2 regions of the Stenotrophomonas sp. GW821-FHT02D01 genome follow, and region 1 is predicted to be linked to the other one. Evidence: riboswitches for the same ligand, from Rfam matches in the RefSeq annotation. Region 1 holds a riboswitch; the other holds the start of a gene.
The links. Region 1 has a riboswitch for cobalamin ahead of AC07UW_RS12625 (epoxyqueuosine reductase QueH). Riboswitches for the same ligand answer to the same signal wherever they lie in the genome.
Positions count from the first base shown of each region.

Region 2: it holds a riboswitch for cobalamin, as region 1 does, so the genes downstream of both, btuB (TonB-dependent vitamin B12 receptor) here and AC07UW_RS12625 (epoxyqueuosine reductase QueH) in region 1, are expected to answer to the same signal.

Region 1 is NZ_JBWKVP010000005.1:226,415-234,905, reverse strand. Features, by position in the region: gene AC07UW_RS12635 (DUF1028 domain-containing protein) at 1-506, shown strand, start outside; gene AC07UW_RS12630 (RpoH suppressor) at 569-2,419, opposite strand; cobalamin riboswitch at 2,562-2,792, shown strand; gene AC07UW_RS12625 (epoxyqueuosine reductase QueH) at 2,934-3,605, shown strand; gene pncA (bifunctional nicotinamidase/pyrazinamidase) at 3,663-4,289, shown strand; gene AC07UW_RS12615 (NYN domain-containing protein) at 4,433-5,152, shown strand; gene purU (formyltetrahydrofolate deformylase) at 5,145-5,996, opposite strand; gene AC07UW_RS12605 (LysR family transcriptional regulator) at 6,110-7,021, shown strand; gene AC07UW_RS12600 (NADH:flavin oxidoreductase/NADH oxidase) at 7,025-8,128, opposite strand; gene AC07UW_RS12595 (NAD-dependent protein deacetylase) at 8,235-8,491, opposite strand, start outside.
Region 2 is NZ_JBWKVP010000013.1:87,014-95,504, forward strand. Features, by position in the region: gene AC07UW_RS18835 (aminotransferase-like domain-containing protein) at 1-583, shown strand, start outside; gene bioD (dethiobiotin synthase) at 648-1,340, opposite strand; gene AC07UW_RS18845 (GAF domain-containing protein) at 1,408-1,890, shown strand; gene AC07UW_RS18850 (TfoX/Sxy family protein) at 1,887-2,249, shown strand; gene AC07UW_RS18855 (histidine phosphatase family protein) at 2,340-2,918, opposite strand; cobalamin riboswitch at 3,095-3,315, shown strand; gene btuB (TonB-dependent vitamin B12 receptor) at 3,433-5,274, shown strand; gene gph (phosphoglycolate phosphatase) at 5,373-6,029, opposite strand; gene AC07UW_RS18870 (class I SAM-dependent methyltransferase) at 6,080-6,871, opposite strand; gene AC07UW_RS18875 (LysR family transcriptional regulator) at 6,868-7,797, opposite strand; gene AC07UW_RS18880 (NAD(P)-dependent oxidoreductase) at 7,904-8,491, shown strand, end outside.

The DNA of each region.
Region 1 (8,491 bases):
AGGTACTGGCCGCCATGCAACGCACATTCGCGGCCACCCACGGTGCGCTTGCCGCGCGCCTGTTGGCAGCACTGGAAGCGGGACAAGCGGCGGGTGGACAACGTAGCGGGCAATGGTCGGCGGCATTGCTGGTGCGCACGCCTGGCGGCGACTGGCAGGACACCGACCTGCGCGTGGATGCCGATCCGCGTGCCGTGGCGCGCCTGCGCGAGCTGTACGACATGCGGCTTTCAAATGAAGCGATCATCCGCGCCGAGCAGCAGTGGGAAAAGGGCGACGTGGCCGGCGCACGCGCGTCGCTGGCCACCTCGCTGGCGCTGGCGCATGGCTGGGACCGGACGTGGGCACGTGCGGCACGGCTGGCGATGTCGCAGGGTGAAACCGCGTTGGCCCGCGAATATCTGGCGGGATTGCGCGCGCTCAATCCAGGATGGGTGAAGCAGGAATTGGCCTTGCCGTTGTATGCGCCATTGCGCGGCGATGCGGTGGTCGAGGCGTGGCGATAGCCAACGGTAGCGCCGGGCCATACCCGGCGAGCGCAGCGGCACACCGCGATCACGCACCGCGATCAATAGATCGGCGTCACTTTCATCTGTGGCAACGGCCGTGGCGAGCCGTCGGTGAGGTCGGGACCAAGGTCATACCAGCTGCGGCCCTGCTCCACCATCAACCCCCACAGCTGCTGCGACGCCAGCCGCTTGTCTTCCGAACCCAGCTTGTACGACGGCGGTGGCGGTGTGCCGGTGGCCACCATCGCATAGGCCGCGCGATAGGCCAGCACCTGCTGCGCCGGATCATCGGTGCGCGATATCTCCAGCGTGTAGCGCTGGTAAGCCGAGGCCAGGTTGCGCCAACGGATCCAGTAATGGTTCTCGAACGAGAACGAACAGAAGCGTGCACCGGCGAGGCTGCCCTTGTCGGCGATGCGGGTCAGCACCTCCTGTGGCATGTCCAGGTTCATGCCACCCTCGTCGCCCTGCAGGCTCACATGCACGATGCGGTCGCGATACCCCGGCGCACGCGCCTGCAGCAGGTCGCGCCAGTTCTGCATGGTGGCCACCACCGCGAAGAGGAAACGGCCCAGTTCGCCGGCCGCCAACGGCGTGGCGATGGACTGGTAATGCCGCTGCCATCCATGCCGGTTCTCGGTGGGCAGGAACACCGCGCGTTCCAGCGCCTGGCGGCTGTCGCTCTCGCGCACCACCGGCTCGGGACGTTGCGGATAGACCAGGTTGATGGCGAAAGTCGGCCAGCGCGGCAGCGCGGCATCGAACAGGTGGATCGGGAAGTTGCTGCTGATGCCGCCATCGGAGAACCAGCACACCCGGAACGCGGTGATCACCGGACCACAGGCCTGGCCCGCGCTGGTCAGCCCTTCCATGCTGTCGGCCACGTTGTGTCCGGCCTCACCTGCAGCCGTCGACGTCGGCTCGCAGCGACGTTCGCGACGCGAGGGCTCATGCAGCGGCACCGCGCTGATCAGCAGCGGGAAGCTGAGGCTCATGCGCGTGGCCACCAGTACCGGCAGCGACGCACCCTGCGGCAGGTGGTAGTAGTTGCGGCCATCAACCTCGCGCGGTGGTCCGGCGCGGTCGACCATCCACTGCACCACACTGGCCGGGAACAGCTGCTCGAACTCCTCGCGCAGGAACCAGAACTGCGCCCCACCCAACGGCAGCGTGCGCGGTTCGTTGTGCGATACGCAGGTGGTGATCATCTGCAGGGTGATGGCATGCGGGCTGTCTGGCTCGTCTGCGTAACGGGGCGCGTCGTGCAGGTCGGCAAAGGTCAGCGGCGCATCCATCGGCTTGCCCGCCAGTTGCTGCAGGCTTTCATGCAGCCACTCGGTCAGCGCGGGCTTGTCCGCACGGCGGCTCAGCCCGCTGCACAGGCCCAGCAGGTTGCGCCGCGCCACCCGGGCCACGCGCAGCGCAGCGGCGGCCACGCCTGCGCCATAGGCACACAGCAGCGAAGGCAGCAGGGTCGCCGCGACGCCGCTCCAGCCGCCGCCCCACCAGCCAAGGCCGAGCAACAGTGCCAGCGACACCAGCACTTCCAACGGCGCGATCTGGAACACCGCGATGGCCAGGCACAGCAGCTTGCGCGGCCAGCCTGCGTTGCCGGTCAGCACCACCAGCAGTCGATATGCCGCGCGCGCGCCACTGGCCGGTTGGAACAGGCTGTAGATGAACCCGCGCCGCGACAACTGTGCCGACACCGCCGACAGGCCACCGTACCCGGCGTCACCGGGCAGGGTTTCGCCGGCCTGCTGGCGCCGGTCGCCGTATGCCGCAGCGGCCGCCACGGCAGCGGCGATCGCACCGGCCGAGGTGCCACCGATGCTCTTGAAACGGTATTCGCGGGCCAGCGCGAGCACCGCATTGGGATACACGATGCCACTGGTGATGCCACCTTTCATGACCAGATCGCAGTACTTCGCCGCCACGAGCCACCTCCCATCTGTCGGTGCCCAGTATGGCAAGACACGCTCTCACAGCCTGAGAAGGCAGCCACAGCTTCGGCGCGTGATGGTGTCCCTTGACCAAGACTGCCAACGGGTCCACCTTGCACCTGCCGAAGGTGTCCATCCTGGCGTTCATGCGAGGGGATGGATTTAAACGGGAATCCGGTGAAGGCGCTTCGCGCGCCCATTCCGGAGCTGCCCCGCAGCGGTGAATGGAAACGAATCCTGCCAACAGCACTGGGCTCGCGCCTGGGAAGCGGCAGGTAGTAGGTGGGCCAGCCGGCCCGTGTCCATCAGCCCGAATACCGGCCCCGGCCGGGGGACACGACCGTCCCCTGACTCGACCTGGAATCTCCGCGGGGAGGTTGCCGGGGCCATCGTCGTCCTGCGCGTGCAGGCGATGTGGCCGCGCGCGTCCTGTTCACGGTTTCCGTCCAGACCTGCTGCCCACGCCCAGATGCACCCGACGATGACCGAGCTCCAACGCCCCACCCTGACCCTTCCCGACAACGGCCAGCGCCTGTTGCTGCACTCGTGCTGTGCGCCATGCTCGGGCGAAGTGATGGAGGCGATCACCGCCTCCGGGATCGACTACGCGATCTTCTTCTACAACCCCAACATCCATCCGGTGAAGGAATACGAGCTGCGCAAGCAGGAGAACATCCGCTTCGCCGAACAGCACGGCATCCCCTTCATCGACTGCGACTACGACACCGACAACTGGTTCAGCCGTGCACGTGGCATGGAGAACGAACCCGAGCGCGGCATCCGCTGCACGATGTGCTTCGACATGCGTTTCGAGCGCACCGCGCTGTACGCGCACGAACACGGCTACGACACCATCAGCTCCTCGCTGGGTATCTCGCGCTGGAAGAACATGGCGCAGATCAACGACTGCGGCGTGCGTGCCGCCTCGCACTACGAAGGCCTGCAATACTGGGACTACAACTGGCGCAAGGGTGGCGGTGCCAGCCGCATGGTCGAGATCAGCAAACGCGAGCAGTTCTACCAGCAGGAATACTGTGGCTGCGTGTATTCGCTGCGCGACGCCAACCGCCACCGTCGCGAGAACGGCCGCGAGCGCATCAAGATCGGCCTGCTGTATTACGGACAGGACAACGACGCCGCCAGCGGCGATTGACGTACGCGCGAGGGGCGGCCACGCTGGTCGCCCCTCTTCCGTTGTGCCGGACCTGCCATGACCGCCCTGCCCGCTGATGTCGCCCTGCTGGTGATCGACCTGCAGCCGGACTTCATGCCCGGTGGCGCCCTCGCCTGCGAACAGGGCGATGCGCTGGTGGCGCCGATCGCGGCACTGATGGCCGAACGCCGCTACCGCACTGTGGTGGCGACCCAGGACTGGCACCCCGCCGACCATGCCTCCTTTGCCAGCCAGCATCCGGGGCATCTGCCTTTTGAAGCGATCCTGCTGCACGCGCAGCCGCAGACGCTGTGGCCGGACCACTGCGTGCAAGGCAGTGCGGGCGCCGCACTGCACCCCGGCGTGGACTGGACCGTGGCCGACCTGATCCTGCGCAAGGGCACCCGCCAGCAGGTGGATTCGTACAGCGCCTTCCGCGAAAACCACGGCCCCGACGGCACGCGCCCGGCGACCGGACTGGCCGGCTGGCTGCACGAACGGGGAATCCGCGAGGTGCACGTGTGCGGGTTGGCGCGCGATTACTGCGTGCTGTGGAGCGCGCAGGACGCGGTGAAGTCCGGTTTCCGGGTGAAGTTCCTGTGGGAGCTGACCCGCCCGGTGACCGACGCCAACGACGGCATGGTGCGCGAGGCCTTGGCGAAGGCGAGGATTGCGATCCTGTAAGCGGCATGTCGCCTCTGCCGCTTGTGTACCTGATTCGCAACCTGCAGAATCGAGCCATCCAGCCCTCCAAGTACGCCCCCCAACAGATCGCGGGACGGCCGAACCGAGGGCTTTTCATTGGATGAAGCCAGGAGGGCAAAGGTATGCCGACGGCAGTTCTCATTGATGGCGGCTACTTCATCAAGCGCTTTCGCCGCATCGAGCCCCACAACGCTTACAACGCTCAACGCGCCGCCGAGGTCGCCCATCGATGGGCCATCGCCCATCTGAAGCATGCAAGTGGCGAGCGACGGGATCTCTATCGCATCTTCTTCTATGACTGCCCGCCGCTGCGCAAGAAGATGCACAACCCGATTTCCGGTCTGTGCATCGACTATTCGCGATCCGACGAAGCGCTGTTCAGAACCAGCCTGCACGAGGCACTTAAGCAGAAGCGGAAGGTCGCCCTGCGTCTTGGCCATCTCACCGACTTCAGTTCGTGGACGACCGGATCGCGAACCTTCGACGACCTGCTCAAGGGAAAGCGAACGTTCGGCGATCTTCAGGCCGATGAGCTGCAACCGGATGTACGGCAGAAAGGCGTGGACATGCGCATCGGCATCGACATTTCCTCACTCGCCCTCAAGCGCCAGGTCCGCCAGATCATCCTGATGGCCGGCGACGCCGACTTCGTACCCGCCGCGAAGCTCGCCCGGCGTGAAGGGGTCGATTTTGTATTGGATCCGATGTGGTCATCCATTCCCAAAGGGCTGATGGAACATATCGATGGCGTGCGTTCGACCTGCCCCAGGCCAGTGCAGCAACAGCGGGCGCATCGTGGGCAATTGCCGGGCTCCATCCCGGGCACAGCCCGCGTTACCTGAACACCACCGTGCGGTGCCCGTTGAGCAGGATGCGATGCTCCACATGCCGGCGTACCGCCCGCGCCAGCACCTGCGATTCGGTATCGCTGCCCAGCCGTACCAATTCGCGCGGGGTCATCGCGTGATCCACGCGGGCCACGTCCTGTTCGATGATCGGGCCCTCGTCCAGGTCTTCGGTGACGTAGTGTGCGGTGGCGCCGATGATCTTGACCCCGCGCGCATGCGCCTGGTGGTACGGCTGCGCGCCCTTGAAGCTGGGCAGGAAGCTGTGGTGGATGTTGATCGCCCTGCCCGCCAGCGCACGGCACAGCGTGGGCGAGAGAATCTGCATGTAGCGCGCCAGCACCACCAGGTCGATGCGCTCGCGCTCGACCAGATCGATGATCTGCTGTTCCTGTGCCGCGCGCGTGTCCGCGTTCACCGGCAGATGGTGGAACGGCACCTGGTAGGACGCTGCCAGTGCTGCGAAGTCGGCATGGTTGGAGGCCACCGCAGCGATGTCCACCTTCAACTGGCCGCTGTGGGCACGGAACAGCAAGTCGTTCAGGCAATGGCCCTGCTTGCTGACCAGCACCAGCAGGCGCGGCCGGCGGCGGCCATCATGCAGCTGCCAGTCCATGCCGAAGTCCGCGGCCAGTGCGGCCATCGCGGCGTGCACGGTGTCCAGCGGCAGGCCCGCATCGCGGTCGAAGTGCACGCGCAGGAAGAAGCGACCGCTCTCCTCATCGCCGAACTGCTGGGCGTCGAGGATGTTGCAGCCGTGGTCGAACAACAGGCCCGACACGCGGTAGACGATGCCGGTACGGTCGGGACAGGAGAGAGTGAGGATGGAATCGGGGCGCATTGCCCGAGTGTAGGGCAGCACCGTTGCGCGGTGGACGATGGTCACCGATGCAACCGACTGCTTGGTACAGACCCAAGCGATACTTGGGCTTCCGCATGGCAAGCTGGTCGGTCATGAACCTGTTGCAGCTCATCCGCAGCTTCACCCGCACCGCAGAGACCGGCAGCATTGCCGCTGCGGCGCGCACCCTTGGCATCAGCGCCACCGCCGTGGGCCAGAACATCAACCGGCTGGAAGCCCATCTGGGCGTCCGCCTGCTGAACCGCAGCACGCGTCAGCTGGCGCTGAGCGAGGCCGGCACGGTGTACCTCGCGCAGGTGCGGCATATCGAAGCCGACCTGGCGCGCGCGCAGGCGATGGTGACCGCCGGCGACGTGGAGCCGGCCGGGCCCCTGCGCATCGCCAGCAGCAGCGCGTTCGGCCGGCACGTGCTGGCACCACTGCTGCCCTCACTGCAGCAGCGGTACCCGCAGCTGCAGCTGGAACTGCGCCTGACCGATCGTGCCGTGCAGCACGGTGCCGAGGCGGTGGATGCCAGCATCCGCATCGGCGCGCAGCTGGAGGACGGGCTGGTGGCACGTCCACTGGCACGCGTCCCGTTCGTGTTCTGCGCATCGCCGGCGTACCTGCAGGCGCACGGCATGCCGCTGCAACCGGCGCAGCTGGCCGCCCATCGCGGCCTGCTGCATCGCTTTCCGACCGATGGCCGGCCGCTGCGCTGGGGCCTGCTGAAGGACGGCGAGCGGGTGGATGCCGCGCTGCCGCCGAGCATGGTCTGCGATGACATCGACGCGCTGGCCGAGCTGGCCGCCGCCGGTGCCGGCATCACCCGGCTGGCGGCGTTCGTGGCCGAGCCCTACCTGCGCGATGGTCGCCTGCAGTGCGTGTTCGGTTGCGGCACCGACTGGCAGCCGGAACCGATGGACGTCTACTTCTGCGTGAGCGACCGCCGCGATTTCACCGCCAAGATCCGCGCGCTGTTCGAGCACCTGCAGGCCGGCCTGCCGCCGGCCTGGCAGGTGTAGTGCTCAGCGCGGGCTGAACACGCCGCGTGCGTCGCGCGGTTCGCAGCGCAGGTACTGCGGTGCCGGCACCACGCTGTCGCCCAGTGCAGCAGCGGCGTGCCACGGCCAGCGCGGGTCGTACAGGATGCCGCGGGCCAGTGCGATGGCATCGGCCTGGTTGTGGCGCAGGATCGATTCGGCCTGCTCCGGCTCGGTGATCATGCCCACCGCGATCACCGGCATGCGCACCTTCTTGGCCTTGATCGCCGCCGCGAACGGCACTTGGTAGCCCGGGCCGACACTGATCTTCTGGCGCTCGTGCAGGCCGCCACTGGACACATGCAGGAAATTGCAGCCGCGCGCGTCCAGCACCTGTGCCAGCGCTTCGCTCTGCACGATGTCCCAGCCACCCTCGACCCAGTCGCTGGCGGAGATGCGCACGCCTACGGCGACCTTGTCCGACACTGCGGCACGCACCGCGTCGAACACTTCCACCAGCATCCGCAGGCGGTTCGGCAGCGAGCCACCGTAGCCATCGGTGCGGCGGTTGCTCAGCGGCGACAGGAACTGATGCAGCAGATAACCGTGCGCGGCGTGGATCTCGATCAGCTCGAAGCCCAGCCGCTCGGCGCGCACCGCACTGGCGGCGAAAGCGGCAACGACTTCGGCGATACCGGCCTCGTCCAGTTCCTGCGGTGCCGGATCGGCGGCATGGAACGGCAGCGGCGAGGGGGCCACGGTCGCCCAGCCGCGGGCATCATCGGCCGGCAGCTGGCCACCGCCGTCCCAGGGACGATTCACCGACGCCTTGCGGCCCGCATGGCCCAGCTGCACGCCCAGCGGCATCGGCGACCAGCGGCGCACGCTGGCCAGCACCTGCGCCAGGGCCGCTTCGGTGCCGTCGTCCCACAGGCCAAGATCGGCCCAGCTGATGCGGCCGCGCGCTTCGACCGCGGTGGCCTCCAGGATCAGCAGGCCCGCACCGGACTGCGCCAGGTTGCCCAGATGCATGGCGTGCCAGTCGCTGGCGCGGCCGTCTTCGGCGGAGTACTGGCACATCGGCGCGACGACGATGCGGTTGGACAAGGTCAGGGGGCCGAAGGAGATCGGCGAAAACAGCTGGCTCACGGCAGTGGGGGGGTGTACCAAAGGGGGTGCGTATTGCACCGCTGTGCGGCCGATAGATCAACCGTGTGGGTGGATCGCTGTTTCGTGGGAAGGCGCAGACGCTGGGTCAGCGCACCCAGCCGGCCAGCGCCTCGGCGCAGTCGCGCTCGTCCTTGAACTGCAGCAGGTCGTCGGCACGGGTGCGGCCACGGTTCAGCGCGGCCACCGGCAGGCCCGCCTTGGCCGCGGCCTGCACGAAGCGGAAGCCGGAATAGACCATCAGCGAGGAACCCACCACCAGTACTGCATCCGCCTGCTGCAGGTGCTCATGCACCGCAGCCACACGTTCACGCGGCACGTTTTCGCCGAAGAACACCACGTCCG
Region 2 (8,491 bases), on a different contig from region 1:
AGACGCGGTGTATGCGGAACTGCAGTTCAGCGAGCCACCGGCGCCCTTGCTGAAAGCGTTCGACCGCAACGGTTGGGTGATGGTGGTCGGTGGCTTTTCGAAGACACTGGCACCGGACTACCGCATCGGCTGGCTCGATGGCGGCCGCTTCGCCGAACGCATCGCGCTGCTCAAATTCCAGTCCACTGGCGGCGAACCGCAGCTGCTCGGTGATGCGGTGGCGGCCTACCTGGAAGCCGGCAGCTACGAGCACCACCTGCATCGCATGCGCCGGTTGTACCGCGAACAGGTCGGTCGCCTGCGGCAGCTGGTGGCCGAACATTTCCCGGCCGGCACCTGCGCCACCGAGCCGCAGGGAGGGTTCCTGCTGTGGCTGGAGTTGCCTGGCGTGGACACCCGGGAGCTGTTCGAGCGCGCGCTGGCAGAGGACATCGTGTTCATGCCGGGCCAGGTCTATTCGCGTGGCGCGCGCTACCGGCATTGCCTGCGGTTGTCGTGCTGCCAGACCCTGGACGCGCGCTTCATCGCTGCGGTGGAACGGTTGGGTGCGATCGCACGGGAGCTGGTGGCGGCAACACGGTAGTGCCGGCCAGCGGCCGGCGACCTCGAGGTAGTGAGTGCGTGCAGTTGCCGGCCAGCGGCCGGCACTACCCGTGGTCGTCGTGCAGGTGCGCGCTCAACGCTTCACCATCGGCGCCCGGCAGATACGGCATCCGGCCCCAGCAGGGCATCGGCAGGCGCTGCTGCAAGGTCGCGAAATTCTCATCCTGGCGCTGCATCGAAGGATCGATGTGGTTGCCGATCCAGCCCAGGCACTCCACGCCACTGGCCTGCAGCGAGTGTGCGGTCAACCGCGCGTGGTTGACGCAGCCCAGGCGCATGCCGACCACCAGCACCACCGGCAGCCGCAGCGCACGTACCAGGTCAAGCTGGTCCAGCTGCGCCGACAACGGCGCCAGCCAGCCGCCCACGCCTTCGACCACCACCACGTCGGCCTGTGCGCGCAGGCGTTCGAAGGCCGCCACGATCGGGGCCAGTTCGATGCGAACGCCATCTTCTGCGGCCGCCAGTTCGGGCGCCAACGGCTGGCGCAATGCGTAGGGGTTCAGATCGGCGTAGTCAGGCACCGGCAGGCTGGCGGCCTGCAATGCCAGCGCGTCGTCGTTGCGCAGCCCCTGCCCCGCGTCATGGCTGCCGCTGGCCACCGGCTTCATGCCCACCGCGCGCAGGCCGCGCCGGCGCAGCGCGTGCAGCAGCGCGGTACTGGTGGCGGTCTTGCCGATCTCGGTATCGGTACCGGTGACGAACAGGGCCGTCGGCAACGTGGCAGGGAGGGACATCACAGGCTCCAGCAGGGCAACAGAGCCCCCATTATCGCTGGCCCGGCACGCTTGCTAGACTGCGGCCATGTTCGCCAACGCCTCGCTCACCGGCAGCAAGCCGGAACAATACGCCCAGCTGCTGGAACAGGCCCGTGGCCTGGTCTACGGCGAGTCCGACCGCATCGCCAATGCGGCCAACCTCGCTGCACTGGTCTACCACGCCCTGCCCGACCTGAACTGGGTGGGCTTCTACCTGTACGACGGCAAGGAACTTGTGGTCGGTCCGTTCCAGGGCCTGCCGGCCTGCGTGCGCATTCCGCTGGACAAGGGCGTGTGCGGTGCGGCCGCCAGCCAGCGCGTCACCCAGCGGATCGAAGACGTGGACGCCTTCCCCGGCCATATCGCCTGCGATGCCGCATCGCGCTCGGAACTGGTGGTGCCGTTGCTCCGCGGTGAGGAGCTGATCGGCGTGTTCGATATCGACAGCCCGGTCGTCGGCCGCTTCGATGCCGAGGACCAGGCCGGCCTGGAAGCCATCGCCGAGGTGTTCGTCGGGGCGTTGGCGTGAGCGCGGTCAAGCTGCGCAACATCGGCCCGAAGAGTGCGGCATGGCTGCGCCAGGTAGGCCTGCGCAGCCGCGAGGACCTGGTCGCGATCGGTGCAGTCGGTGCCTTCGTCAAGGTCAAGCGTGCCGGCTTCAAGCCCAGCCTCAACCTGCTGTATTCGCTGGAAGGTGCGCTGCTGGACTGCCACTGGCAGGAACTGAGCGAACCGCAGCGCACAGCGCTGGTGCAGGACTACGAAGCACGTATCGCAGTGCATCCGTTGAAGGCGGCAGGCCCAGCATCGGGCCCGGTGCATGAGCAGCGCTTCGACGCCGAGGATGATGGCGAAGAAAGCACGGCCGAAAGCGCCGGCGAGGATTGACTGTTTGGTAGTGCCGGCCGCTGGCCGGCAAGCTCAGGAACGTTGCGAAGATCGTGCAGTTGCCGGCCAGCGGCCGGCACTACCGTCCGATCAGGGCTGCTGCAGCTCCAGCAGCTCGCCCACCAGCCCCGCTTCACCGCGCTCGACCCACACGCGCAGGCGCGTGCCGTGGTCGATGCGCAGCGCCCAGCACAGCGACATCGGCAGACCACACACCTGCGACAGCACCATGCGCAGCGGGCCGCCGTGGCTGACCACGACCGTCGGCGGAGGGTCGTCGTCATCCAGCAGTCGATCCAGCGCGCGTGCGATGCGCCGTTCGAAGTGGCCCCAGCTCTCGCCATGCGGCGGCGGGAATGCGTGCGGATCTGCGTGGAACGCGGCCAACGCCTCTTCCGGCAGGTCGAACAACGATTGGCCGTCCCAGTCGCCGAAATCCAGCTCTTCCCACTCCTCGTCCGCCTCCACGTCCAGCGCGCGCGGTGTGGCCAATGCCATCGCCGTATGCAACGAGCGCAGGCGCGGCGAACTGATCACCCGTTCCCACGATTGTCCGGCATAGGCATCGACCAGCTCCTGCGGCAGGCGGGCCAGCTGCGGCGGATCGCTGCGGCCATCGAGGAACTCATCACGACCGTTGCCGGCATGGCGGACCAGGTCGAGGATCATGCGCGTGCCCAGTCAGGGCGGCGCGGGAACAGCGGAAAACAGACGGACATCGGCAACGGCACCACGATAATTCGAACTGCATTCTAGGCGCTGGCGCAGGTCTGCTGCACCGTGCAGGTGCATCCGCGCCTGCTCAGTCGTGCAGGTTCGACGCTACGGGCCGGCCGCGATGCCGTAGACTGCGCGCACTTCCAGGTGACCTGCGGCCCTGCCGGCAGGTTGAAACGGGAAGCCGGTGACGCGTGACAACACGCCATGCCGGCGCTGCCCCCGCAACGGTAAGCACGTCAGTTCCAGGCAACCCGCCACTGTGCCGCAGGCATGGGAAGGCGCCTGGACGGTGGCCTCGGGCCACCCGGCGGCGAGCCCGGAGACCGGCCCGGAAGCCTCAGGTCGCGATGCGGTGGGCATGGCGCTGGTTGTCCGCGGCGATGGCCGCGGCATCGGCGCGTGCCTGCCTGTCGTGACTCCTCCCCTTCGCTGCGCGGGCGTGCGCGGCACCTGGAGTCCCCCGATGAAACTGCAGTCCCGAATGCTGTCCCTGGCCGTGCTGGCCGCGCTTCCTGCATTGGCCCTGGCCGAAGATGGCGCCGCCGACCTCGACCAGGTGCTGGTCACCGCTACCCGTACTCCGATCGCCCTGCAGGACAGCATTGCGCCTGCGCAGGTGATCGACCGCGCGCAGATCGAATCCAGCCAGGCCACCTCCCTGCAGGAACTGCTGCAGGGCCGCGCCGGCATCAACCTGACCAACGCCGGTGGCCTGGGCAAGCAGAGCTCGCTGTTCCTGCGTGGCACCAATTCCTCGCACACCGTGGTGCTGGTCGATGGCGTGCGCATCAACAGCGCCGACCTTGGCCTGGCGATGTACCAGGATCTGCCGCTGGCACAGATCGAGCGCGTGGAAATCGTGCGCGGCCCGCAGTCCAGCCTGTACGGTGCCGACGCCATCGGCGGTGTGATCCAGATTTTCACCCGCCGCAACCAAGGCGATTTCGCTCCGCACTTCCAGCTGGGCGGCGGCAGCAATGGCCTGCGTGAAGCCAGCGGCGGCATCGGTGGCGGCACCGAACGCGGCTGGTTCGGCGCCGACATCGCCTACCAGCATTCGGATGGCATCGATGCCTGCCGCGGTTCGGCTACGCTGTTCACCGGCTGCTTTGCCGATGAACCCGACCGCGATGGCTACCGCAACCTGTCCAAGAGCCTGCGCGGTGGTTACAACCTGAGCGACCAGTGGACCGTGGAAGGCAGCGCCCTGCGTGCCGACGGCAAGAACCACTACGACGGCTACTACAACTACTCCGATACCCGCCAGCAGGTGCTGGCCGGCAAGGTGCGCTACACCCCGTCCGAGCAGTTGACGCTGACCGCCAACGTCGGCCGCAGCGACAACGAGTCCGACAACTTCGGTGATTTCGGTGCACGCGGCAGCGCACAGACGCACCGCGACAGCGCTTCGCTGCAGGCCGACATCGGTATTGCCGAAGGCCAGCTGCTCAGCGCCGGCGTGGACTGGAGCGAGGACAACCTGGATGGCAGCAGCGCCGGTTACCTGGTCGACAGCCGCCGCAACACCGGCGTATTCCTGCAGTACCAGGCGCGCTTCGGCCGTCACCAGCTGCAGGCCAGCGCACGCAATGATGACAACCAGCAGTTCGGCAACCACGCCACCGGCAGCCTCGGCTGGGCGATGGAGCTGGGCCACGGCCTGCGCGTCAACGCCAGCTATGGCACCGCGTTCAAGGCACCGACCTTCAGCGACCTGTATGACCCGTGGAGCGGCGTGCCGACGCTGGACCCGGAGAAGTCCAAGAGTGCCAACCTCGGTATCTCGCAGCAGGGCCAGGGCTGGCGCTGGGGCCTGGACGTGTACGAAACCCGCATCGATGACCTGATCACCTACGACGCGGCCACCTTCCGCATGCAGCAGGTCGAAAAGGCACGCATCCGCGGTGCCGAACTGACCGGCGGCGCCACCGTGGCCGGCTTCGACATCAACGCGCAGCTGAGCTTCACCGACCCGCGCAACCGCACCAACGGCAGCGCGCAGTTCGACAACTGGCTGGCACGCCGTGCGCAGCAGACCGCGCGCCTGGACATCGACCGCCGTTTCGGTGATTTCCGCACCGGCCTGACCGTGCAGGGCGCGGGCAAGCGCTACGACGATGCCGCCAACGCGGTGAAGGTCGGCGGCTACGGCACGCTGGATCTGCGCGCCGAATACGCGCTGACCCCGGCATGGTCGGTGCTGGCGCGGGTGGCCAATGTGTTCGACCGCGAGTACGAAACCGTGGCGTGGTTCAACCAGCCAGGCCGCGAGTATCAGCTGAGCGTGCGTTACCAGCCGAAGTGACCGCAACGGTCACGGTGGTGCCGGCCGCTGGCCGGCAACATCATGACCTTCGGCAGCGCGTCACGGGGTGCCGGCCAACGGCCGGCACTACCGTTGCGTCAGCCCTGCAGCCCCGGCAGCTCACGCAGGTCGTCAATCACCGCTACCGCGTGCGCGTTTTCCAGGTCCAGTCCTCGCGGATAGCCGTAGCGCACCAGCGCGATCGGCATGCCGGCGTCCTCGGCAGCACGATAGTCGGTGAGCGAATCGCCAACCATCAGGCACGCATCGACGGGCACTTCGAAGTGCGCGGCGATATGCCGCAACGGCTCACCACTGGGCTTGCGCTGCGGCAGCGAATCACCACCCAGCACCAGCGCAAAGGCATCGGCGATACCCAGGTGCTGCAGCAACGGCGGCACCAGCGCGGCCGGCTTGTTGGTGCAGATGGCCAGCGGCACCTTCAACGCACGCAACTGCGCCAGCGCGTCCACTACGCCAGCGAACAGCTGGGGGCTGCGCAGCAGGCATTCGCGGTAATGGACCATGAAGGTCGGCATCACCGCTGCCAGATCGATCTGACGCCCGGCGGCCTGCACGGCCTGTTCGACCAGCCGGCGCACGCCGTCGCCGATCCAGCCCAGCACGGTGGCTTCGGGTACGCGCGCCAGGCCGATGTCTTCCAGCGTGCGGTTCAGTGCTTCGGCGATATCGGCGGCGCTGTCGACCAGCGTGCCATCGAGGTCGAACACGACCAGCGGATAGGGATACGACAAGGGACGGCTCACTCGTGCAACGTGGGGCCGTCCATTGTACGCCCGCGTCTTCAGCCGATCCGGCGTGCGCGGGTGGCCAGGAAGGTCGGCAGGTAACGGTCGATCAGGAAGCGCGGCTGCGGCTGCCAGTCTTCCATGAAGCGGTCGATGACGAACCCGGCATCCAGCTGCCCGGCGATCAGATCCCCCAGGCTGTGGCCGAATGTCAGCGCTTCGCCACGGGTCAGCTTGGCCTCGCGCGCGGCGGGCTCCAGGTCTTCCAGGTCGGAATAGGGAATCGCGTACTGCGGGCGGATCAGGCCCTGCTCGCTCAGCTGTGCATCACGCGCGGCAACGAACACCACCGGATTGTAGAAGCTGGCCATCAGCAGGCCATCGCGTGCCAGCACCCGGCGGCACTCGGCCCACACCGGACGCACGTCGGGCACGTACAGGTTCGAGATGGGATGGAACACCACGTCGAAGCTGTCGTTGGCAAAGGCCTGCAGATCACGCATGTCACCCTGCACGGTGCGCAGCGACAGACCGTCGCGGTCGGCGACGGCGCGGTCCTGCGCCAGCTGCCCGTCGGAAAGATCGAACACGGTCACCTCAGCGCCCGCCGCGGCAAGCACGGGTGCCTGTTGGCCACCGGCCGAAGCCAGGCACAGGATGCGCCTGCCACGCACATCGCCCAGCCAATCCAGCGGCAACGCACGCGGCGTCAGGTGTACCTGCCAGCGTCCTTCGCGTGCGGCGGCAATCGTTTCGGCATCCACCGGTCGCGACCACTCGCGCACCTCGCTGGCCTGGCGGTCCCAGGCAGCACGGTTGTGGTCGATCAACGCCTGTCCATGGTTCATGTGTTCTCCTTGCCCGAAGGGCGCCAGTCCAGATCCTGGAAGGCCGGGCTGGCGAAGCACTCGGCGAGGAAATCCAGGAATCGCCGCATGATAACGGGCTGTTGCCGGCGCGAGGCGTACACGGCATGAATGCCCAGCTCGTCCAGGCTGTACTCGGGCAGCAGTTCGATCAGTTCGCCACTGCGCAGCAACGGTGCGACCTGGTAGGTCGGCAACATGGCGATGCCGGCATTGGCGCGCACCGCCTCCAGCAACAGCGATGCTTCATTGGCACTGATGTTGCCGCCCACCGCCACCGACAACGAGCGTCCTTCGCGATGCAGCTGCCACAGGCTTTTGCCGACGTAGTGATGGGTCAGGCAGTTGTGCGCGGCGAGATGTTCGGGTGCGGTCGGCGTGCCACGCGCCTGCAGGTAGGCCGGCGTCGCGCACAGCACCGAACGGCAGATCGCCAAGCGACGTGCGATCAGGCTGGGGTCGATCTGCCGCGCGATGCGCACCGCCAGGTCGACGCGCTCCTCCACCAGGTTGACCATGCGGTCGACCAGCAGCAGTTCGATGCGTGCGGCCGGATGGCGCTGCACGAAGGCGGCCACCGCACGCGCCAGATGGCTCTGCCCGAACGACACGCTGGCGGTGATGCGCAGCGTGCCGTGCGGCTCGGGATCGTCGCTGGCCAGCTCGCCCTGCAGTTCCTCGCCTATCACCAGCATCTGCCGGAAACGCGCCAGCGCGGCTTCACCGGCCCCGGTCAGGCTCACCCGCCGCGTGGTCCGGTGCAGCAGCCGCGCGCCCAGCCAGCCCTCCACCTCGGCCAGGTAGCGGCTGACCATCGCCCGCGACATGTCCAGCACCTCGGCGGCGGCGGTCAGGCTGCCGCGCTCGGCAACTTCGACGAACACGGTCATGGCGGTCAATCGGTCCATCTGCTCGATCCATGCAACAAACAAGCGCGTTATACGCTGTTTTTCGAGCGACTGCAGCGGCCTACAGTGGCCCCATTCCCAGCCACCACCCCCACGGAGTCCTGCCATGAAGATCGCCCTCGTCGGTGCCACCGGCAACATCGGCCGCCAGATCGCCCGCCACGCGCTGGCCAACGGCCATCAACTGACCGTCATCGTGCGCAGCGCGCAGGACCTGCCGGCCGAGCTGGCCGGCGCCCATCCGGTCATCGCCTCGCTGGATGACCAGGACGCCCTGGTCGCCGCCATCACCGGCCACGATGTGCTGGCCAGCGCCTACGGCCCGCGCCCGGGCGACGACATCGGTCGCGTCGGCGAGGTTGCCGCACAACTGGCCAGCGCCGCCCGCAAGGCCAACGTGCCGCGCCTGGTCGTGGTCGGCGGCGCCGGCAGCCTGGAAGTCGCCCCCGGCGTGCAACTGGTCGACACCCCCACCTTCCCGGAGGCCTACAAGCCCTACGCGCTTGCCCACCGTGAAGCGTTCAACCGCCTGCAGGCGGTGGATGACCTGGACTGGACCTTCTTCTCGCCGGCGGCCGAAATCGGCCCGGGTGAAGAGCGTGGGCAGTACCGCGTGCAGCCCAAGGCGTTCCTCGCCGATGCCAACGGCCACAGCCGCATCAGCTACGCCGACTACGGCGCCGCGTTCGTCGCC